3 regions of the Streptomyces sp. NPDC031445 genome follow, and region 1 is predicted to be linked to each of the others. Evidence: riboswitches for the same ligand, from Rfam matches in the RefSeq annotation. Region 1 holds a riboswitch; each other region holds the start of a gene.

Region 1 (7,544 bases):
CGTATCTGGCGCACCTGGTGGGGTTCGGGCTGGGCTTCGGCTACGCGTGGGTGCGTTACGGGCGTGGGACTAGAGTGAAAGCCGCCCCAGCTCCGGTCACCGAGGGAGAGAGACAGCCGTGATCACCGCGATCGTCCTGATCAAGACCAGCGTGGACCGGATCCCCGAGATCGCGGAGCGGATCGCTTCGCTGGATTCGGTGAGCGAGGTGTTCTCCGTCACCGGTACGTACGACCTGATCGCCATGGTCCGGGTGCGGGAGCACGAGGATCTCGCCGAGATCATCCCGGGGCGGATCAGCAAGATCCCCGGGGTGGAGGCCACGGACACGCACGTCGCGTTCCGCACCTACTCCCAGCACGACCTGGAGGCCGCGTTCGCGATCGGCCTCGACAACTGACCCGTCCCGACGGCCGGCGCAGCGGCTACCTGCTCACGTCCACCGCGGCGATCCCGCTGCCCGAGGGGACGTAGAGCCGGCCACCGCGCGCGACCGGGGTGTGCTGGTCGTCGCCCGCGTCCCGGCCCAGCACCGCGTTCCAGCGCTTCTTCCCGTCGAGGTCCAGCGCACAGACCCGCTCGCCCGCACGCGCGTACACCGTGTCGCCGGCCACCACCGCGCGGGGGTAGGCCGTGCCGCCCTCGAGGCCGTACCTCCAGGCGCGGGAGCCGTCGGCCGCCCGGACGGCGTACACGCCGTCCTGTTCGGTGCCGACGGCCAGGGTACGGCCGCCCCCGGTGAGGATCCCGCCGTCGTCCTCCCTGCGCCACAGCCGCCGGCCGTCCGAGACGCGGAAGCCCTGGCGTTCGGCGGCGGAGTCCGTGAACAGGGTGGTGCCCGCGAGAGCGAGGACGGTGACGTCGGTGCCGGCGGGCACCTGCCACTTCCGCGAACCGTTCCGGGCGTCCAGCGCCAGCAGGACGTCGCCGTAGCTGCCCGTGCAGACGGTCCCGGCCGAGACGAGCGGGATGCCAGTGGGGCCGGCCGGGGTCTTGGCGGTCCACTTCTCGCTGCCGTCGGAGGCGTAGCGGCGCAGCCCGCCGGTGTCCGTGCCGCCGACGGAGACGAGGACGTCCTGGCCGAGCAGGACGGGGACGTCGTACCGCCGGCCGCCGAGGGTGCGGGTCCACAGCGGGCTGCCGGACGGGCTCACCGCGGTCAGCCGGCGCTCGTCCTCGGAGTGCAGGCCCACCACGCAGTACACGGCGTCCCGGGTGGCCACGGGCGTGGAGACGTCGTCGCCGAGCCGGACCTTCCAGCGCCTGGCCCCGTCCCGGGAGACCGCGTGCAGCACACCGCCGGAGGTGCCGGCGTAGACGACGGAACCGTCCGGGGAGAGCGCGCAGCAGGCCCCGTCCAGCCCGCCGATGCCACCGAGGTCGTACTGCCAGCGCAGCACCGCCGCCGCACCGTCCGTCCGGTCGGCGGACGGGGCCGGTGAGCGGTCGCTGCCGCCACCGCTCCCGGTACCGGGCACGAGCCCCCACAGCCGGCCGCCGACCCCCACCCCGGCCACGGCCACGGCTCCCCCGGCGAGAAGGGTGAGAAGCCGCCGCCGCCCGGGAGCCACGGCACCCGGACGACCGGGGGCGGTGACGGTGCCCGAGCCGGTCGGGGCGGCACGCTCGGCCGAGTCGCCCGGGGCCGCCACCGCCGCCGAGCCGACCGGGGTGGCACGGGTAGCCGAGTCCGCCGAGTCACCCGGGGTCGCCGCCACCGCCGGACCATCAGGAATGCCAGGGGTGGCCGCCGGTTCCGGGGCCTCCGCGGCCACAGCCGCCGAGTCCTCCCGGGCCGCCGGGGCCGCCGGGGCCATCGGGTCGCCCGGGGGCGCCACCGCCGGGCCACCAGGGGCGCCAAGGGTGGCCGCCAGTGCCGGCGCGGCCGGGGTGGCAGGGGTTGCCAAGGCGGTGGTGGGGTGTGGGGTCAGGTACTCCACGCCGCTGGGGCGGTCGTCCGGGGTGGGGCGGGGCGGGGACGCAGGGCCGTACCAGCCCGGGCGGACGGCGGCGCGCAGGGTGTCCGGGGCGTACCCGGCGCCCGCCACCACCGCCGCCGGCGCCGGGCGCTCCAGCGGGTCCTCGCGCAGACAGGCCGTCACCAGCGGGCGGAATTCCTCCGGGACGCCGGACAGGTCGAAGTCGCGGGTGAGGATGCGCAGCAGGACCACCGAGTCCTGGCCCTCGCCGAACGGTTCCCGGCCGGCCGCCGCGTACGCGAGGACCGCGCCGAGGGAGAAGACGTCGCTGGGCGGGCCGACCTGGCCGCCGTTGCGGATCTGCTCCGGCGAGACGTAGCCGACCGAGCCGACGACCGCGCCGGTGCGGGTCAGCGAGGTGGCCTCCAGCGCCCGGACGATCCCGAAGTCGATGACCCGGGGCCCGTCCGGGCCCAGCAGGATGTTCGACGGTTTCAGGTCGCGGTGGACGAGCCCCTTGGCGTGGATGGTCGCCAGCGCCTCGCCGAGCGCGGCGGCGAGGATCCGGACCGCGGGACGCGGCAGCGCGCCGTGGTCGAGAACGGCGTCCCGCAGGTTCGGCCCGGACACGAACTCCGTCGCCATCCAGGGCCGTTCGGCCTCGGTGTCGGCGTCCACGACCCGTGCGGTGTAGGTGTCCGCGCCGCCGACGGTCTGGGCGGCGCGGACCTCGTGGCGGAAGCGGGCGCGGAAGGTGCGGTCCTCGGCGTGCTCGGCCCGTACGACCTTCACCGCGAGCCGCAGTCCGGTGCGGGACTCGGCCAGGTAGACCTCGCCCATGCCGCCCGCGCCGAGCCGGTGCGTGGTGGTGTACGGGCCGATGTGGCGCGGATCTGTGGCGCGCAGCGGCTGCACTGACGGGGTCCCCCTGTCCGACGTGGTGTCAAGGGGAGGTTATAGCGCGGTTCAGACCGCCGGCACGCAGCGGCCGTCCTCCGTGCGGTACTGCCACTTCGCGCCCTGCGCCACCAGTTCCCCGACGGCGTTCACGAAGCGCTCCACGTGCTCGTCCGGCGTGCCCGCGCCGAAGCTGACGCGGATGGCGTTGAGGGACTTCTCGCCCGGGGCCGCCTCGGGGGCGCCGCACTCGCCCTGGGTCTGCGGGTCGCTGCCGAGCAGGGTGCGGACCAGGGGGTGGGCGCAGAAGAGGCCGTCGCGGACGCCGATGCCGTACTCGGCGGAGAGCGCGGCGGCGAAGTGCGAGCTGTTCCAGCCCTCGACGACGAAGGAGATCACGCCGACGCGCGGGGCGTCGTCGCCGAAGAGGGACAGCACGCGCACCCCGGGCACCTCGGCCAGGCCCTCGCGGACCTTGGCGATCAGGTGCTGTTCGCGGGCGACGAGGGTGTCCCAGCCGGCCTCGGTGAGGGCCTTGCAGGCGGAGGCGATGGCGTAGGCGCCGATGACGTTCGGGGAGCCGGCCTCGTGGCGGGCCGCGCTCTCGTGCCACTCGACGGCCACGCCGCCGTCCTCGCGCCGGGTGACCTTGCGGCTGGCGCCGCCGCCCGCGAGGTACGGCTCGGCCGCCTGGAGCCAGTCGACGCGGCCGGCCAGGACGCCGGAGCCGAAGGGGGCGTACAGCTTGTGGCCGGAGAAGGCGACCCAGTCGACGTCCAGCTCGCGAAAGTCCACCGGGTGGTGAGGGGCCAGTTGCGCGGCGTCCAGGACGATGCGGGCGCCGTGAGCGTGCGCGGCGGCGGCCAGTTCACGCACCGGCCACAGCTCGCCGGTGACGTTGGAGGCGCCGGTGACGCAGACCAGGGCCGGGCCGTGGGGGTCCCGGCCGGCCAGGGCCCGCTCCAGGGTCTCCACGGCCTGCCGCGGGGTGCGCGGGGCGTCGAGGTAGGTGACCCGCGCGTCCTGCCAGGGCAGCAGCGAGGCGTGGTGCTCGGTCTCGAAGACGAAGACCTGGCAGTCGGCCGGGACCGCACGGGCCAGCAGGTTGAGGGAGTCGGTGGTCGAACGGGTGAAGACCACCTGGTCGGCCGGGCGGCAGCCGAGGAAGTCGGCGACCGTCCTGCGGGCGTTCTCGAACAGGTCGGTGGAGAGCTGGGAGAGGTAGCCGGCACCGCGGTGGACGCTGCCGTAGTACGGGGCGTACGCGGCGACGTCGTCCCAGACGCGCTGGAGGGCGGGGGCGCTGGCCGCGTAGTCCAGGGCGGCGTAGCTGACCTCGCCGCCGGTGACCAGCGGGACGGTGACATCCCGCCCGAGAACGGGCAGAGGGGTGCAAACGGACTGGTCGACGGCAGCGGTGGAGACAGACATGGCGGAACTCCCGTGAGAGGAATGCGGAGGAGATGCAGAAAAGGGCTGCAAAAGGGTGTGCGGAGGCGGGGCTCTGCGGCCCTAACGCATTCGCTTGCTCACGGAAGGCTCCCTCGAACGACCAGGACCCCTGGTGTGTGAGGGGTCCGCGCTTGCCGTAGGCCTTGCTGCCGTACGACCTGGTCTTCACCCGGGGCACCCCGCCACGGACGGAGGGTTGCCGGACAGTCGGCCGGGGCCTCATGACTGTCACTCATGACCTGGTACAGGAACGTACTGAAGTGATCGTCGTCCCGCAACCCGTGTCCGGATCGCGGGACGACGCACGGAGGCGTCAGGCGTTGCTGACGGCCACCCAGCGCTCCAGGGCGCGCTTGGCCGCGCCCGAGTCGATGGACTCCGCGGCCCGCGCCATGCCCGCGCGGATCTGCTCGGTGAGCGGCGCGTCCGTCGGCTCCAGGGCCACCAGCGCGGCCGCCGAGTTCAGCAGGACGGCGTCCCGTACGGCCCCCCGCTCGCCGTCCAGCAGCCGGCGGGCGACCTCGGCGTTGTAGGAGGCGTCGGCGCCGCGCAGGGCGTCCAGCGGGACGAGGTCGATGCCGACGTCGCGCGGGTCGAAGACCTCCTCCGTGACCTTGCCGTCCCGGACCACCCACACCCGGGAGGCAGCGGTGACGGTCAGCTCGTCCAGGCCGTCGTCGCCCCGGAAGACCAGCGCGGAGTTGCCGCGCTCGGCGAGGACACCGGCGACGATCGGCGCCATGCGGGGGTCGGCGACGCCGACGGCCTGCGACCGCACCTGGGCGGGGTTGGTCAGCGGACCCAGCACGTTGAAGGTCGTCCGGATGCCCAACTGGCCGCGGGCCGCGGCGACATGACGCAGGGACGGGTGGAACCGCACCGCGAAGCAGATGGTGATGCCGGCCTCCTCGGCCACCTCGGCCACCCGCTGCGGGGTCAGGTTGAGGTTGATGCCCAGCTTCTCCAGGACGTCGGAGGAGCCGGAGGCGGAGGACGCGGCGCGGTTGCCGTGCTTGACGACCTTCGCCCCGGTGCCCGCGACGACGATCGAGGACATGGTGGAGATGTTCACCGTCTTGGCGCCGTCGCCGCCGGTGCCGACGATGTCGACGGCCGGGCCGGGCACCTCGATGACGTTCGCGTGCGCGTACATCGTCCGCACCAGTCCGGTGATCTCCGGCACCGTCTCGCCCTTGGCCCGCAGCGCCACCATGAACCCGGCGATCTGCGCGTCGGTCGCCTCCCCGCGCATGATCAGGTCCATCGCCCAGGCGGTGTCGTCGGCGGACAGGTCCCGGCCGTCCAGCAGACCGTTCAGCAGGGCGGGCCAGGAGCGGCCCGCCGCAGTGTCGCCTCCAGCGGGGGTCACAGCGCTCATCAGCCGCTCCTCGGACAGGTTCCTGCTACGTCGTACCCCACCCTATCCAGCCGGACGGCACGCTGAAGGGCCCCGTCCGCAACCCGGACGGGGCCCTTCGTCGTGGCGTGGCGACGCGGGGATCAGTGGTGGCCGTGGCCGCTCGTGATCTCCTTGTACTCCTCGACGGTCGGCTTCGGGATCTGGTTGTCCTCGCCGAAGTAGGCGTTGGACAGCTTCGCCCGCAGCTTCGTCGCGGCCGGGACCTTGCGCTCGACCCCGTTCTCGTCGACCGTCGGGCCGATCTCGGCCGGCTGGTACTGCTGGTGCGAGGTGAGCGTGTGCAGCTGCTCCTGGCTCAGCGGCTCGTGCACCTCGATGAACTCACCGTGCGGCAGCCGCTTGATGATGCCGGTCTCGCGGCCGTGCAGCACCTTGTCGCGGTCGCGGCGCTGGAGGCCCAGGCAGATCCGCTTGGTGACGATGAACGCGATGACCGGAGCCACGAAGTAGGAGATCCGGACGAACCAGGTGACCGCGTTGATCGACAGGTGGAAGTGGGTGGCGAAGATGTCGTTGCCACCACCGATCAGCATCACGAAGTACACGGTCAGCCAGGCGACACCGAACGCCGTACGGGTCGGGGCGTTGCGCGGGCGGTCCAGGATGTGGTGCTCGCGCTTGTCGCCGGTGACCCAGGCCTCGATGAACGGGTAGAGCGCGATCGCGGCGAGGATCACGCCGAACAGCACCAGCGGGATGAACACGCCCAGGACCAGCGTGTGACCCCAGAGGTTGATCTCCCAGCCCGGCATGGCACGGATCAGGCCCTCCGCCATACCCATGTACCAGTCCGGCTGGGCGCCGGTGGACACCTGGTCCGGACGGTAGGGGCCGATGGCCCAGATCGGGTTGATCTGCGCGACGGCCGCGAGGGCCGCGAGCACACCGAAGACCAGGAAGAAGAAGCCGCCGGCCTTCGCCATGTACACCGGCAGCAGCGGCATGCCGACGACGTTGTTGTTCGTCTTGCCGGGACCCGCGAACTGCGTGTGCTTGTGGTAGAAGACCAGGATCAGGTGGCCCACCACCAGGCCCAGCATGATGCCCGGCAGCAGCAGGATGTGGATCGAGTAGAAGCGGGCCACGAAGTCGCCGCCCGGGAACTCGCCGCCGAAGAGGAAGAACGAGATGTACGTGCCGACGATCGGCACGGACAGGATCGCGCCCTCCATGAAGCGGACACCGGTGCCGGAGAGCAGGTCGTCCGGGAGCGAGTAACCGGTGAAACCGGTGAACATGCCCAGGACGAACAGCAGGAAGCCGAACAGCCAGTTGATCTCACGCGGCTTGCGGAACGCGCCGGTGAAGAAGACGCGCATCATGTGCACGAACATGCCGGCGATGAAGACGACCGCGCCCCAGTGGTGGATCTGCCGGATGAGCAGACCGCCGCGCACGTCGAAGGAGATGTGCAGGGTCGAGCTGAACGCCTCGGACATCAGCTGTCCCTGGAGCGGGACGTACGTGCCGTGGTACTCCACCTCGTTCATCGACGGGTGGAAGAACAGCGTCAGGTAGACACCCGTCAGGATGATGATGATGAAGCTGTAGAGGCAGACCTCACCCAACATGAACGACCAGTGGTCGGGGAAGATCTTGCGCATGTTGGCCTTGGCGAGGGAGTAGATGCCGAGCCGGCCGTCGGCCCAGTCGGCGAGACGCTCGCCGGTGGGTGCCTTCCCGCGGGAGCGGGAGGTCTCGTTCGCTGAAGTACTCATCCGCGCTCCCAGAAAGCAGGACCGACGGGCTCCTCGAAGTCGCCGAGCGCCTGGAGGTAACCCTCACTGTCCACACCGATGCGCAGCTGCGGCAGGGCGTGGCCGGCGGGGCCGAAGATCACTCGGGCACCGTCGGAG
Region 2 (7,544 bases), on a different contig from region 1:
GGGTGCGGTGAGGGGTGGGTCACGGAGGGACCGGGCGGCGGGGCCGGGGCGTCCTGCCGTGGCGGCGCGGTCAGAGGACCTTGCCGAGGAACTCCCGGGTCCGTGCGTGCCGGGGCCGGTCCAGCACCTCGCCGGGCGGGCCCTGTTCGACGATCCGGCCGCCGTCGATGAAGACGACCCGGTCGGCGACCTCGCGGGCGAAGCCGATCTCGTGGGTGACGATGACGAGGGTGGTGCCGCTGGTCGCCAGGTCCTTGATGACGGCCAGCACCTCGCCGACGAGTTCGGGGTCGAGCGCCGACGTCGGCTCGTCGAAGAGGATGATCCCGGGACGCAGGGCGAGGGCGCGCGCGATGGCGACGCGCTGCTGCTGTCCGCCGGACAGCTGCCGCGGGTAGGCGCCGGCCTTGTCGCCGAGACCGACGCGTTCGAGCAGTTCCCGGGCGAGCTCCTGGGCCGCCGCCCTGGACAGCCGGCCGGTGGCGGCGGGGGCCGTCGCGACGTTGTCCAGGACGGTCAGGTGCGGGAAGAGGTTGAAGTTCTGGAAGACGAAGCCGATCCGGCCGCGCTGGGCGAGGATGGCGCGCTCGCTCAGTTCCTTGAGCCGGTCCCCGTGCCGCTTCACCCCGATCAGCTCGCCGCCCACGCTGACGTGGCCGATCTCGGGCTTCTCCAGGTGGTTGACGACCCTGAGCAGCGTGGACTTGCCGGAGCCGGACGGCCCGATGATCACCGTGACCTCGCCGGGGCGGACGGTCAGGTCGATGCCGTCGAGGACGCGGTGGGTGCCGTACCACTTGTGGACGCCGTGTACTTCGAGCGCGGCGGGGGCGGCCTTCGGCAGGGTCTCGGCGATGGTCATACGGCGGCCTCCCGGCTCAACCGGGCCCGCAGGCCGGCGAGGCCGGCCCGGGCCTTCTGCAAGGGGGTCGGCGGCAGGGTGCGGGTGGCGCCCCGGGCGTAGTACCGCTCGACGTAGAACTGGACGACGGACACGGCGCTGGTGAGGATCAGGTACCAGACGGTGGCGACCAGCAGCAGCGGCACCACGTCACCGGGGTAGGTGCTGCCCATCGACTGCACCGCGCCGAACAGGTCGAGCAGCGACACGTAGAAGACCAGGGACGTGCTCTTGATGAGGCCGATCAGCTGGTTGACGTAGTTCGGGGTGATGGACCTGAGGGCCTGCGGGAAGACGATCCGGCGGAACTGGTAGCCCTTGGGCAGGCCCAGGGCGGCGGCGGCCTCGTGCTGGCCCTGGTCGACGGAGAGGATGCCGCCGCGGACCACCTCCGCCGCGTACGCCGCCTCGTTGAGGCTGAGGCCGATGACGGCGATCGTCATGTCGGTGGCCAGCCGGGACTCGTCGAAGGTGACGAAGGCGGGTCCGAACGGCACCCCGAGGCTCAACGTCCTGTACAGGGCACTGAAGTTGTACAGGAAGATCAGTACGACGATGAGCGGCACGGAGCGGAACAGCCAGGTGTAGGTCCAGCTGACCGCGCGCAGCACCGGGCTCCCGGAGAGCCGGGCGAGCGCCAGCAGGATGCCGCCGAGGAGCCCCAGGACGGCGCTGAGCGCGGCGACTTCGAGGGTGACGAGGAGGCCGTCGAGGACGGTGGGGCGCAGGAACCAGTAGCGGAAGCGGTCCCACTGGTAGAAGGGGTTCGTGACCAGTCCGTGCAGGATCTGCGCGACGAGCACGAGGACGGCGGCGGTGACGATCCACCGGCCGGGCCGGCGCAGCGGCTGTATCCGCTGCGGCGACAGGGTTCCTGACGGTGTGTCGGCGGTGGCCGGCGCCTCGGCTAGGGAGACGGCGGCGCCTGGGGGTTCACTCATGGCGGGCTCCGGCGGAGTCGGTCACCCCGGGGCCGCGCGGGAGCGGCGGTGGGCCACGACGGCACTGCGGCGCGAGGCGGCGCACGGACGGGCGCGGAACCGGGGGCTGGGCGGACAACGGCACACCGGACGGACGGTGTGCGGTGGGAACGCGGGGGCTGGGAGGCAGACGTCAGCCCTGACAGCGGGCAGAGCCCGGCGCGGTACACAGTGCGCTGTTCACGCGGAGCAGATCGACGGCGCGGTCGGCGACGAGGAGACCGGCGTACGACGGTACGCAGCCCTGGGGGCGGCTCGCCGCCGTCCTGGGAGCTGCGTACATGGCGTCACCTGTCACTGTTCCGGCCCCGTGGGGCCTCGCGCTTACCGAAAACGTCATCCGGTCCGGTCGTCACCTGGGGCACCCCACCGCGGTGCGAGGGTTGCCGGTCAGCGAGCCAGGGCTTGGCGCTGACGCTCATGACCGTTCTGAGCGGTAAGTAAGGCAGTTGCCCGTTCGAATGTCAACGGACGTCCGCCAACTGGACATCGGCGGCCCGCTCTCACCTGCGGGAAGAGTCCGGGGTGTCCGCGGCGTGGCCTGCCCAGTCCAGGATCTGGACAGCGGCTCCGGCGGCCTCCAGGCCCTGGCAGCGGCCGTGGTGGCGGCGGGCGATGCCGTCCAGGTCGAGGTGACGGCCGAAGGCGGGGCGGGCGGCCAGACGGCGGGCGTAGGCCCACAGGGCCCGGTGGTCGGCGATGCGCTGCACGGCGGAGGCGTCGAGGTGGCAGCGGTGGACGGTGTCGAGTTGCACGAGGGTGACCCACAGCTCGATGTCGGCGGCGGTGATCCGGTCGTCGGCCAGGTACTCCTCGCCGCTCAGCCGCCGCTCCAGGCGGCCCAGGGTGTCCAGCAGCACGTCGAGGGCGGCGGCCCGCTCGGCGGGGCCTGCCCCGGCGCGTCCGGCGCGCTGCGCGGCCTCCTCGATGCCCTCGGCGCACATCCGTTCGACGGCCTCGATCACGGACTCCAGGCCCCGGGGGTACAGCCGGCCGTCGCCGTTCGGCCGGAACCGGTCCAGGTCGCGCAGGATGTCGGGGGTGTGGGTGCTGACGATGCGTCCGGACCAGTCGTCGCTGAGCACGGGCGCGAGCGCCGGGCCGGTGTAGTGGTGGGCGCTCGCCTCGTAGAGCGGGCGGAGCGCCGCGTGGCCGCCGCCGGGACAGTCCGGGACGGCGGGCAGGAGGGTGACGGGACAGCGGGCGTCCAGGCCGAGCAGGCTGTGGCCGACGGCGAGGCGCAGCCCGTCGGGGCAGGCGGTCGACAGGTGGAGCCGGTAGCGGTGCGGCACGGCGTAGTGGCCGCTGCGCGCGTCCCGGCCGATCCGGCCCCGGAAGAGGGGCGCGGTACCACGGGTGGACGGGACGGCGGCGAGCGGAGTGATGGACATGCGTCTCCCCGGGTGGTGGGTGTGCGGAGGGGCGCGCCGGCGCGGGCATGAGCGGTCGGCGGGGGCGGAGGGGCGGCCCGGCTCAGCGGTGACGGCGGATCGCGCTGCAGACGCGCTGCAGGTCGATGTGGCGGCGGGAGGTGAGCAGGGGTGCGCGCAACGGCGTGCGGCCGGTCCGGCCCGTGCCCGTTTCGCCGCGCGCCATGATTTCCTACCTGTTCACTAGGATTCCCTACCTGGAGTGTCGATCGGGCTCCGTACGGCGTCAAGGGGGCGTCCACGCCTGAGGATCGCAGTCGGCGCCGGGTACTCCTCAGCGAGAGAAACATGTGACATAGTACTGGCGTGGCGAAGCGACTGACCTGCGATGTCGTGGTCGTCGGGGCCGGAATGACGGGCGCGGCCTGTGCCCTGTACGCCGCGCGCGCCGGACTCGACGTACGGCTGGTGGACCGGGGCCCGGTGGCCGGCGGCACCACCGGAGCCGGCGAGGGCAACCTGCTCGTCTCCGACAAGGAGCCGGGCCCGGAGCTCGAACTCGCGTTGCTGTCGGCCCGGTTGTGGGCCGGGCTGGCGGGGGAGCTGGGCGCCGCGATCGAGTACGAGCCCAAGGGCGGTCTCGTGGTCGCCTCACATCCCGGCGCCCTGGCCGCGCTGCGGGACTTCGCCGCGGACCAGCGGACCGCCGGCGTCACCGCCGTACCGGTCGACGCCGGACGACTGGCCGACCTGGAACCGCATTTGGCGCCCGGCATGGCGGGGGCGGTGCACTACCCGCAGGACGCCCAGGTGATGCCCGCGCTCGCCGCCGCCCATCTGGTCCGCGCCTCCGGCGCCGCCCTGCACACCGGCCGCACGGTGACCGGGGTGCTGCGCACCGCCCGGGGAGCGGTCCACGGCGTCCGCACCGACCGGGGCGACATCCACGCACCGGCGGTGGTGAACGCTGCCGGCACCTGGGGCGGCGACCTCGCCTCGCTCGCCGGCGTCCGGCTGCCGGTGCTCCCCCGGCGCGGTTTCGTGCTGGTCACCGAGCCGCTGCCGCGCAGGGTCCGGCACAAGGTGTACGCCGCCGACTACGTGGCCGACGTGGCCAGCGACTCGGCCGGGCTGCGCAGCTCGCCGGTCGTGGAGGGCACGGCCGCCGGCCCCGTCCTGATCGGCGCCACCCGGGAACGGGTCGGCTTCGACCGGTCGTTGTCGCTGACCGCGACGCGGGCGCTCGCCGCCGGGGCGATCGGGCTGTTCCCGTTCCTCGAACGGGTCCGCGCGCTGCGGGCGTACGCGGGCTTCCGGCCGTACCTGCCGGACCACCTGCCGGCGATCGGGCCCGATCCGCGGGTGCCCGGCCTGTTCCACGCCTGCGGGCACGAGGGCGCCGGCATCGGACTCGCCCCCGGCACCGGGCTGTTGATCGCGCAGGCGCTCACCGGGAAGGCGCCGGAACTGGACCTCACGCCGTTCCGGCCGGAGCGGTTCGACACCGAGGGAGGCGATGCCCGGTGAATCCCTGGGAGCTGACGCGGGCCCGGCCGGGGCCGCCGTGCACCGTGACCTTCGACGGCCGGCCCCTCGATGCGCTGCCGGGCCAGACGGTCGCGGCGGCGCTGTGGGCGGCGGGCGTGACGGCCTGGCGCAGCACACGGGACGCCGGGCGGCCCCGCGGGGTGTTCTGCGGGATCGGGGTGTGCTTCGACTGCCTGGTCACCGTCAACGGCCGCCCCGACCAGCGGGCCTGCCTGGTTCCGGTGCGCCCGGGAGACGACATCCGCACTCAGGAGGGGACGGGCCGGGACGATGACTGAACGACCGCGCCTCGCCGTCGTCGGCGCGGGCCCCGCCGGGCTCGCCGCGGCGCTGGCGGCGGCCGCACGGGGCGTCCGGGTGACGCTGGTCGACGCCGCCGACCAGGCCGGCGGGCAGTTCTACCGGCAGCCCGCCGCCGCCCTCGGCGCCCGCCGGCCGCAGGCCCTGCACCACCAGTGGCGCACCTGGGTACGGCTGCGCGACGGCCTGGACCGGCACCGCGCGGCCGGCCGGATCACTCATCTGCCGGACCATCATGTGTGGTCTGTGGCGCGGGACTCCGCCTCGGGTGCCTTCGCCGTGCACGCCCTGCTCGGGCCCGCGCAGGAGGACGGTGTCACCGTGCACGCCGACGCGGTGCTGCTGGCCACCGGCGGGTACGAGCGGGTGCTGCCCTTCCCCGGCTGGACACTGCCCGGGGTCGTCACGGCGGGCGGCGCGCAAGCCATGCTCAAGGGCGGCCTCGTGCTGCCCGGCCGCACGGTGGTGGCGGCCGGGACCGGGCCGCTGCTGCTGCCGGTGGCCGCCGGGCTCGCCGCGGCCGGCGCACGCGTCGCCGCGCTGGTGGAGTCCGCAGGGCCCGGGGCGCTGCTCCACCGGGCACCCGCCCTGGCCGCACAGCCGGGCACACTCGCCGAGGGCGCCGGCTACGCGGCCCGGCTGCTGCGGCACGGCGTGCGCGTGCTGACCCGGCACACCGTCGTGGCTGCGCACGGCACCGACCGGCTGGAGGCGGTGACGGTGGCCGCGCTCGGCCGGGACGGACGCCCGCGGCCCGGCAGCGCCCGGCGCGTCCCCTGCGACACCCTGGCCGTGGGCCACGGCATGCTGCCGCACACCGACCTCGCCGAGACCCTCGGCTGCACCCTGTCCGGCACCGCCGTACGGGTCGACGCCGAGCAGCGCACCGACGTGCCCGGCGTCTGGGCCGCCGGGGAGGCCACCGGGATCGGCGGCGCGGCCCTCGCGCTCGCCGAGGGGCACATCGCCGGGCGCTCGGCCGCCGCCCGGCTGCGCGGCACCGCCCCCGAGCCGGGCGGCTGGGCCGCCGCGGCCCGGGCCCGCACCCGGCTGCGCGCGTTCGCCACGGCCCTGGACACGGTGTACACCCCGCCGGCGGGCTGGGCGGACCGAATCCCGGACGACACCGTGGTGTGCCGCTGCGAGGAGGTCACCGCCGGGCAGGTGCGCGGGGCCGCCGGCTCCCTCGGCGCCGGGGACCTGCGCACGGTCAAGCTGCTCACCCGGGCCGGAATGGGCTGGTGCCAGGGGCGGATGTGCGCGCCCGCGGTGGCCGGGCTGACCGGCTGCCCGCTCACCGCCGGACGCCGGCCGTTCGCCCGCCCGGTACCGCTCGGCGTCCTGGCCACCCTGCCGGAGCCGGAGTGAGACGACCTCCCGGCACCACGAACCGACCCTCCGACCACTCAGTAATATGTCACACCCTACTGAATGAGGGATCAGCATGACCCACCCCGCGCACCACCGCCCCTGGCGCGGCATCCTCGTCGCCACCGCCCTCCCCCTGCGCGCCGACCTCTCGGTCGACCACGACCGCTACGCCGAGCACTGCGCCTGGCTGGTCGCCAACGGCTGCGACGGCGTCGTGCCGAACGGCTCGCTCGGGGAGTACCAGGTGCTCACCCCCGAGGAGCGCGCCCGGGTGGTGGAGACCGCCGTGGCCGCGATCGGCGGGGAGCGGGTGATGCCAGGCGTCGCCGCGTACGGTTCGGCCGAGGCCCGCCGCTGGGCCGAGCGCGCGGCCGAGGCCGGCTGCGCGTCGGTGATGCTGCTGCCGCCCAACGCCTACCGCGCCGACGAGCGTTCGGTCCTCGCGCACTACGCGGAGGTCGCGAAGGCGGGCCTGCCGGTGGTGGCGTACAACAACCCGGTCGACACCAAGGTCGACCTGGTGCCCAGGCTCCTCGCCCGGCTGCACGGGGAGGGGCTCGTCCACGCCGTCAAGGAGTTCTCCGGTGACGTGCGCCGCGCCTACCGCATCGCCGAACTGGCACCGGAACTGGACCTGTTGATCGGCGCCGACGACGTGCTGCTGGAGCTGGCGGTGGCCGGCGCCAAGGGCTGGGTGGCCGGCTACCCGAACGCGCTGCCGCGCGCCTCGGCGCAGCTGTACCGGGCCGCGCTGGCCGGTGACCTCACCACCGCGCTCCCCCTGTACCGGCAGCTGCACCCGCTGCTGCGCTGGGACTCGAGGACGGAGTTCGTCCAGGCGATCAAACTGTCCATGGACGTCGTCGGGCGCTACGGCGGCCCGGTGCGCCCGCCGCGCGTGCCGCTGCTGCCCGAGCAGGAGGCCGCGGTCCGCGCGGCCACCGAGAAGGCCGTCGCCGCCGGCCTGGCGTGAGAGGAGCCCGACCATGCGCAGCAAGCTCGTCCTGCACGCCGTCGACTCGCACACCGAGGGCATGCCGACCCGCGTGATCACCGGCGGGATCGGCACCATCC
Region 3 (7,544 bases), on a different contig from region 1:
GGGCACGCCGAGCAGATCGGCGGCTTCCTGGACTTCGCCTACAACGAGAAGAACGTCCTCGAGTTCTCCCGCGAGTACGGGCTGCTGCCGGTCACCAGCTCCGCGTCCAACACCATGGCGGCGTCGGACGCCTCCGCCGACAAGGCCCTGCGCCCCTTCCTGGAGCAGCTGCCGACCTCGGAGCTGTACCCCGTCGGCAAGACCTCCTGGGCGGCGGTCAGCGCGGCCGTGAAGCAGAACATCGGCCAGGCGGTCGCCCCCGGCGCCAGCCCCGCCGGTGTCCTGACCCGCCTGCAGTCGGCGGCCCTGGCGGCCGACAGCAGCAGCGTGAACTGAAGCCCGCTGTCGGTGCCCGCCGCTACCGTGGCAGGCATGGAACTGGGCACCCGCGAGCAAGCGGTCCTCGCGCTGGAGCGCCGGACCTTCCCCGGCCCCGGCGCGAAGGAACGCGCGATACGGGAGGAGCTGGACCTGTCCCCCGTCCGCTACCACCAGCTCCTCAACGCCCTCCTGGACGACGAGCGGGCCCTGGCCCACGACCCGGTGACGGTCAACCGCCTGCGCCGTATCCGCGAGACGAGACGCGCGGAACGCTGACCTTCCGCACACCCGGCGGGGGACCGGGGCCGGACCCCGGGGTGTGCGGCGCCGGCCCAGGCGTGAGCCGCCCCGAGCTGGATAGTGTCGCGGTATGGACGCTATGGACGCTCTGCCGACCCCGCGCACCCAAGCCGGCCAGGACGGCCTCGCCGCCCTGCTCGCGCAGCCCCGCACCGCCCTGGTCGGCCTGGACTTCGACGGCACGCTGGCCCCGATCGTCGCCGATCCCGAGCAGGCCCGCGCCCACCCCGGGGCCGTGCCCGCCCTCGCCGCCCTCGCCCCCGAGATCGCCTCCGTCGCCGTGATCACCGGCCGCCCGCCCGAGGTCGCGGTCCGCTACGGCGGCTTCGCCGGCGTCCCCGGCCTGGAGCACCTCACCGTCCTCGGCCACTACGGCGCCGAGCGCTGGGACGCGGCCACCGGCGAGCTGACCGCCCCGCCCCCGCACCCCGGCGTGGCCGCCGCCCGCGCCGAACTGCCGGGCCTGCTGGAGCGCGCCGGAGCGGGGGAGGGCACGTGGATCGAGGAGAAGGGCCGGGCGCTGGCGGTGCACACCCGCCGCGCCCCCGACCCGCGGGCCGCGTTCGAGGCCCTGCGCGCCCCCCTCGCCGACCTGGCCACCCGCCACGGCCTGATCGTCGAGCCCGGCCGGATGGTCCTGGAACTGCGCCCGCCGGGCATGGACAAGGGCGTGGCCCTCCTGGACCACGCCCGCGCCGTCCGGGCCGGCTGTGTCGTCTACGCCGGCGACGACCTGGGCGACCTCCCCGCCTTCGCCGCGATCGAGAAGCTGCGCACCAACGGCGTCCCCGGCCTGCTGGTGTGCAGCGGCAGCACGGAGGTCACGGAACTGGCGGACCGGGCCGACCTGGTGGTCGACGGCCCGGAGGGGGTCGTGGGCCTGCTGCGGGCGCTGGCCGCTCAGCTCGGCCGGGGGTCCAGCGCCGCCAGCTGATCGAGGAACCACCGGGCCGGCGGCAGCGCGGTCGCGGCGGCGGCCAGCCGCTTCGAGCGCTCCGCCCGCGCGTCCGCCGGCAGGCTCAGCGCCTCGTGCAGCGCCCGTGCCGTGCCCGCGATGTCGTACGGGTTCACCACGAAGGCGTCCTCGCCCAGCTCCTCGTACGCCCCCGCCTCCCGCGACAGCACCAGCGCGCAGCCCTCGTCGGAGACGACCGGGACCTCCTTGGCGACCAGGTTCATGCCGTCCCGGATGGGGTTCACCAGCGCCACGTCGGCCAGCCGGTAGGCGGCGAGGGAGCGGGCGAAGTCGTCCTTCACGTGCAGCACGACCGGGGTCCAGCCGGCCGTGCCGAACCGCTCGTTGATCTCGTCCGCGACCCGCCGCACCTGGGCGGTGTACTCCCGGTACACGGCGAGGTCCTGCCGGGACGGGTACGCGAAGGCCACGTGGACGACCTTCTCCCGCCACTCGGGGCGGTCCTCGAGCAGCTGCTCGTAGGCCAGCAGCCCGCGCACGATGTTCTTGGACAGCTCGGTCCGGTCCACCCGGACGATCGTCTTCCGGCCTGCTCCGATCTCCGCCCGCAGCGCCGCCATCCGCTCGTCCACGTCCGGCTCGTGCGCCCGCTTGCGCAGGAAGTCCGCGTCCGCGCCCAGCCCGTGCACCCCGATGCGGGTGCCGGAGGGGATGCCCGGCCCCAGCACCGCGTGGCAGCAGTCCGTGAACGCGTCCGCCCACCGCCGGGTGAGGAACGCCGCCCGGTCCGCGCCCAGGATGCCGCTGAGCAGCTCGGCCGCGATGTCGTCGGGAAGGAGCCGGAAGTAGTCCGGCGGCGCCCACGGGGTGTGCGAGAAGTGGCCGATGCGCAGGTCGGGCCGGAGCTGGCGGAGCATCCGCGGGGCCAGGGCCAGGTGGTAGTCCTGGATCAGCACGGCCGCGCCCTCGGCCGCCTCCTCGGCCAGCGCCTCGGCGAACGCCCGGTTGTAGGCCTCGTACGACGCCCACTGCCGCCGGAAACCGGCGTCGAAGACCGGCTCCAGCGGGGTCTGGTACAGCATGTGGTGGACGAACCAGAGCACCGAGTTGGCGATGCCGTTGTACGCCTCGGCGTGCACGGCCGCGTCGATGTCGAGCATCCGCACACGCTGCCCGCCGGTCTCCTCGGCCGGCAGCAGCCCGCCGGCCGCGCGCCGGACGGCCGCCCGGTCGCCGTCGCCCAGCGCGGCGCACACCCACACCGAGCCCGCGTCGGAGCCGATGGCGGACAGTCCCGAGACCAGCCCGCCGCCACCCCGCCGGGCGTGCAGCGAGCCGTCCTCGCCCACCTGATAGGAGACCGGGCCGCGGTTCGACGCGACCAGCACCTGAGCCTTCTGAGCAGCATCGAGCGTGGAAGCCATACGCCTCAACCTAGCCCGGCCCCCAACCGCTCAAACGTACGGCCCGCCCGGCGGACGGACCGTGTACGGCCCGTTCACGCCACCTTGCGCTCGGCGTACTCCGCGATCTCCGCCATGGGCGGCCGCTCCTCGGTGTCCACCGAGTAGGTGCGCGGCTCGAACCCCTCCTCCCCCCGCTCGAACTGGGTCAGCGCGGGCCGGATCAGATGGCCGCGGGCCAGCCGGAGCTGGGCGGTGCGGTAGATCGCGGCGGCCATCCGGCCGAGCGCCTGCCCGTCCTGGTGCCGGTGCCTGCGCACGCCCACGTCGACCTGGGCCAGCGCGTCCAGGCCCACCAGGTGCAGCGCGTCCACCAGCATGCCCAGCTCCACGCCGTAGCCGACGGGGAACGGCAGCTGTTCCAGCAGGGTGCGGCGGGCCGCGTACTCGCCGCCCAGCGGCTGCACGAACCCGGCCAGCCTGGGCCAGTGCATGTTCAGCAGCGGGCGGGCCATGAGCTCGGTGACCCGGCCGCCCTGCCCGGCACTGCCGCCGAGCGGGCGGTCGTACATCGCCTTGACCAGGTCGACGTCCGGGTCGGTGAGCAGCGGGCCGACGATCCCGGAGACGAAGTCGGAGGAGAACTCCCTGAGGTCCGCGTCGACGAAGCAGACGATGTCCCCGCCGGTCACCAGCAGCGAGCGCCACAGCACCTCGCCCTTGCCGGGGACGGCCGGGAGGCGCGGCAGGATGGTGTCGCGGTGGACGACCCGGGCGCCGGCGCGCGCGGCGACCTCGGAGGTGCGGTCGGTGGAGCCCGAGTCGACGACCACCAGCTCGTCGACGAGCGGCACCCGCTCCATGAGGTCGCGGCGGATGACCGCGACGATGTCGCCGACGGTCTCCTCCTCGTTGAGCGCGGGCAGCACGACACTGACGGTCTGGCCCGTGCGCTGCTTGGCGGCGAGGATCTGGTGCAGCGGCCGGTCGGCCACGGACCAGGACCGGGTGGTCAGCCAGCGCTCGACTTCTTCCAGCACAGTCTGCGGCTCCTCACTCGTGTCTCGCGGTTCGGACGACTATCTCAACTGTCCCGGCCGTCGGTTACAGTCTTGAACAACGCCGGTGACCATCGCATGTCGGGGGTCGCGCGCGTTCCACAACCGCATACCGCTCATCCAGAGGGGCAGAGGGACACGGCCCGGTGAAGCCCCGGCAACCCCCCTGACCGGACTCGTTCGCGCGAGGCTCACGGCCAGGGAAGGTGCCAATTCCGTCTCACGGCGAGGTGCGTCGTGAGGAAGATGAGGAGAAAGGGCCTCGCCTCCATGGCTGTGCAGACAGTTGCCACCACCAGCGAATCCACCGTCGACCTCGGCCCCGCCGCGGCCCTGAGCTGTCGCGAGTGCGGCCACCGGGTGCCGCTCGGCCCGGTCTTCGCCTGCGAGGAGTGCTTCGGCCCGCTGGAGATCGCCTACGACTTCTCCGCCTACGACACCGAGGACCTGCGCCGCCGCATCGAGGCGGGCCCCGCGAACATCTGGCGCTACGCGCCCCTGCTGCCGGTCCCGGCGGACGTCGCCGGCAAGCCGAACATCAATCCGGGCTGGACCAAGCTCGTCCAGGCCGACAACCTGGCCCGCGAGCTGGGCGTGACCGGCGGTCTGTACGTCAAGGACGACTCCGGCAACCCGACCCACTCCTTCAAGGACCGGGTCGTGGCCCAGGCCCTGGAGGCCGCCCGCGCCTTCGGCTTCACCACCCTGTCCTGCTCCTCGACCGGCAACCTGGCCGGCGCCGTCGGCGCCGCCGCCGCCCGCGCCGGCTTGCGCTCCTGCGTGTTCATCCCGCACGACCTGGAGCAGGGCAAGATCGTCATGGCCGCGGTCTACGGCGGAGAACTCGTCGGCATCGAGGGCAACTACGACGACGTGAACCGCTTCTGCTCCGAGCTGATCGGCGACCCGGCCGGCGAGGGCTGGGGCTTCGTCAACGTCAACCTGCGGCCGTACTACGCGGAGGGCTCCAAGACCCTGGCGTACGAGATCTGCGAGCAGCTCGGCTGGCGGCTGCCGGACCAGATCGTGGTCCCGATCGCCTCCGGCTCCCAGCTCACGAAGATCGACAAGGGGCTCCAGGAGCTGATCAAGCTGGGGCTGGTCGAGGACAGGCCGTACAAGATCTTCGGCGCCCAGGCCGAGGGCTGCTCCCCGGTCTCCACCGCCTTCAAGGCCGGCCACGACGTCGTACGGCCCCAGAAGCCGAACACCATCGCCAAGTCGCTGGCCATCGGCAACCCGGCCGACGGGCCGTACGTCCTGGACATCGCGCGCCGCACCGGCGGTGCCGTGGAGGACGTGACGGACGAGCAGGTCGTGGACGCGATCAAGCTGCTCGCGCGGACCGAGGGCATCTTCGCGGAGACCGCCGGCGGCGTGACGGTCGGCGTCACCCGCAAGCTGCTGGAGGCGGGCGTGCTGGACCCGGCGAAGACCACGGTCGTCCTGAACACCGGTGACGGCCTGAAGACCCTGGACGCGGTGGCCGGGACCGGCCTCACCGCCACCATCCGCCCGACCCTGGACTCCTTCCGCGAGGCCGGCCTCGCATGACAGGCCCCGCCGTACCCGTGAACCCGACCGGAGGTCCGACCGCATGAGCGTGACCGTTCGCATCCCTACCATCCTGCGCACCTACACCGGCGGGCAGGCCGAGGTCGCCGCCGACGGCGCGACGCTCGGCGAGGTCATCGCCGACCTGGAGAAGAACCACACGGGCATCGCCGCGCGCGTCCTGGACGACCAGGGCAAGCTGCGCCGGTTCGTCAACGTGTACGTCAACGACGACGACGTCCGTTTCGAGCAGGGCCTGGACACGGCGACCCCCGAGGGGGCCGGCGTCTCGATCATCCCGGCGGTCGCCGGCGGCTGAGCCGCGGATCCGCCCGATTATTACCTTCGGTAACCGCGGTTACCGGCTGTTCGCCCGATTGCCCCCTCCGTGAGAGAAACGGAGGGGGCAATTCTGTGTGATTGAGCGCGGTAGAGTTGGGGAACGCGGTCGCGGCCTCCGGGTCGCGGGCCCCGCGTTCCATGCCGCCCGCCCGACAAGAAGTAGCCAAAGTGTGTGGGTTGTCTGCGGCTTTTGTGGCCTTTATGGGGCCCGACTTGCCCTGAATTCAGATGAATTCTCGCTACATTCCGGACCGCTCGCGTCCAGAATTCTCGTCCGATTGACCTGTTGCAGACGGCAGTTGGACAGATACATTCAGCCGCGGTCGACGCGTTCCGGCGCACGCCCCCGACCAATTGGGGGGTGAGGTCTGACCCGGGTCCGCGAAGTGTGGATCTGTGCAAGGGCCAGTAATAGGGGAGTTAGGCATGGCTCAGGGCACCGTCAAGTGGTTCAACGCGGAGAAGGGGTACGGCTTCATCGCGGTCGACGGTGGTGCGGACGTCTTCGTCCACTACAGCGCGATTCAGATGGACGGCTACCGCACCCTGGAAGAGGGCCAGCGGGTCGAGTTCGAGATCTCGCAGGGCCAGAAGGGTCCGCAGGCCGACATGGTTCGCGTCACCGCCTGAACGTCTCTTGTCCGAAGGGCCCGCACCTCGCAGAGGGTGCGGGCCCTTCGCCGTGCCCCGGTTCCGCTGTTCGCGTGCGGCTGACGGGGGCCTCCCACCCGCCCAGGCGCTTGCACTCGACCATGCCGAGTGCTAATCATTGGCGTTAGCACTCTGAAGGTGAGAGTGACAGCGAAGGACCGGGTCGGTGAGGCCCGCGGGCCGGGTGGGGCAAGGAACCACGAGGCGCGCGAGCCGTCCGTCGCGGGCGCGGGCGCGGTCCGAAGGAATCACCCCCAGTCCTGGAGGGACCACTTCACATGGCCAAGATCATCGCGTTCGACGAGGAGGCGCGGCGCGGCCTCGAGCGCGGCATGAACCAGCTCGCGGACGCCGTGAAGGTGACGCTCGGCCCCAAGGGCCGCAACGTCGTCCTCGAGAAGAAGTGGGGCGCCCCCACGATCACCAACGATGGTGTCTCCATCGCCAAGGAGATCGAGCTCGAGGACCCGTACGAGAAGATCGGCGCCGAGCTGGTCAAGGAAGTCGCCAAGAAGACGGACGACGTCGCCGGCGACGGTACGACCACCGCGACCGTGCTCGCCCAGGCCCTGGTCAAGGAGGGCCTGCGCAACGTCGCCGCCGGTGCCAACCCGATGGCTCTGAAGCGCGGTATCGAGAAGGCCGTCGAGGCCGTCTCCGCCGCCCTGCTGGAGCAGGCGAAGGACGTCGAGACCAAGGAGCAGATCGCCTCCACCGCGTCCATCTCCGCCGCCGACACCCAGATCGGCGAGCTGATCGCCGAGGCCATGGACAAGGTCGGCAAGGAAGGCGTCATCACCGTCGAGGAGTCCAACACCTTCGGTCTGGAGCTTGAGCTCACCGAGGGCATGCGCTTCGACAAGGGCTACATCTCGGCCTACTTCGCGACCGACATGGAGCGCATGGAGGCGGTGCTGGAGGACCCGTACATCCTCATCGCCAACTCCAAGATCTCCTCGGTCAAGGACCTGCTCCCGCTGCTGGAGAAGGTCATGCAGT

Evidence for each region. Region 1 has a riboswitch for S-adenosylmethionine ahead of ACZ5DC_RS23220 (aminotransferase class V-fold PLP-dependent enzyme). Riboswitches for the same ligand answer to the same signal wherever they lie in the genome.
Region 2: linked by a shared signal. The riboswitch ahead of ACZ5DC_RS04760 (amino acid ABC transporter permease) and the one ahead of ACZ5DC_RS23220 (aminotransferase class V-fold PLP-dependent enzyme) in region 1 are both predicted to bind S-adenosylmethionine.
Region 3: linked by a shared signal. The riboswitch ahead of thrC (threonine synthase) and the one ahead of ACZ5DC_RS23220 (aminotransferase class V-fold PLP-dependent enzyme) in region 1 are both predicted to bind S-adenosylmethionine.

The regions. Positions count from the first base shown of each region.
Region 1 covers NZ_JBVIJO010000008.1:406,582-414,125, forward strand. Annotated here, with positions in the region: gene ACZ5DC_RS23205 (rhomboid family intramembrane serine protease) at 1-122, shown strand, start outside; gene ACZ5DC_RS23210 (Lrp/AsnC family transcriptional regulator) at 119-400, shown strand; gene ACZ5DC_RS23215 (protein kinase domain-containing protein) at 426-2,834, opposite strand; gene ACZ5DC_RS23220 (aminotransferase class V-fold PLP-dependent enzyme) at 2,886-4,247, opposite strand; SAM riboswitch class IV at 4,391-4,508, opposite strand; gene trpD (anthranilate phosphoribosyltransferase) at 4,582-5,646, opposite strand; gene qcrB (cytochrome bc1 complex cytochrome b subunit) at 5,769-7,406, opposite strand; gene qcrA (cytochrome bc1 complex Rieske iron-sulfur subunit) at 7,403-7,544, opposite strand, start outside.
Region 2 covers NZ_JBVIJO010000001.1:1,118,475-1,126,018, reverse strand. Annotated here, with positions in the region: gene ACZ5DC_RS04765 (amino acid ABC transporter ATP-binding protein) at 71-862, opposite strand; gene ACZ5DC_RS04760 (amino acid ABC transporter permease) at 859-1,842, opposite strand; SAM riboswitch class IV at 2,197-2,307, opposite strand; gene ACZ5DC_RS04755 (glutathione S-transferase C-terminal domain-containing protein) at 2,385-3,272, opposite strand; gene ACZ5DC_RS04750 (putative leader peptide) at 3,355-3,477, opposite strand; gene ACZ5DC_RS04745 (NAD(P)/FAD-dependent oxidoreductase) at 3,618-4,778, shown strand; gene ACZ5DC_RS04740 ((2Fe-2S)-binding protein) at 4,775-5,077, shown strand; gene ACZ5DC_RS04735 (FAD-dependent oxidoreductase) at 5,070-6,467, shown strand; gene ACZ5DC_RS04730 (dihydrodipicolinate synthase family protein) at 6,544-7,443, shown strand; gene ACZ5DC_RS04725 (proline racemase family protein) at 7,457-7,544, shown strand, end outside.
Region 3 covers NZ_JBVIJO010000005.1:349,827-357,370, reverse strand. Annotated here, with positions in the region: gene ACZ5DC_RS16735 (ABC transporter substrate-binding protein) at 1-336, shown strand, start outside; gene ACZ5DC_RS16730 (DUF3263 domain-containing protein) at 373-597, shown strand; gene otsB (trehalose-phosphatase) at 692-1,555, shown strand; gene ACZ5DC_RS16720 (alpha,alpha-trehalose-phosphate synthase (UDP-forming)) at 1,522-2,961, opposite strand; gene ACZ5DC_RS16715 (glucosyl-3-phosphoglycerate synthase) at 3,036-3,980, opposite strand; SAM riboswitch class I at 4,112-4,251, shown strand; gene thrC (threonine synthase) at 4,269-5,552, shown strand; gene ACZ5DC_RS16705 (ubiquitin-like small modifier protein 1) at 5,596-5,871, shown strand; gene ACZ5DC_RS16700 (cold-shock protein) at 6,321-6,524, shown strand; gene groL (chaperonin GroEL) at 6,824-7,544, shown strand, end outside.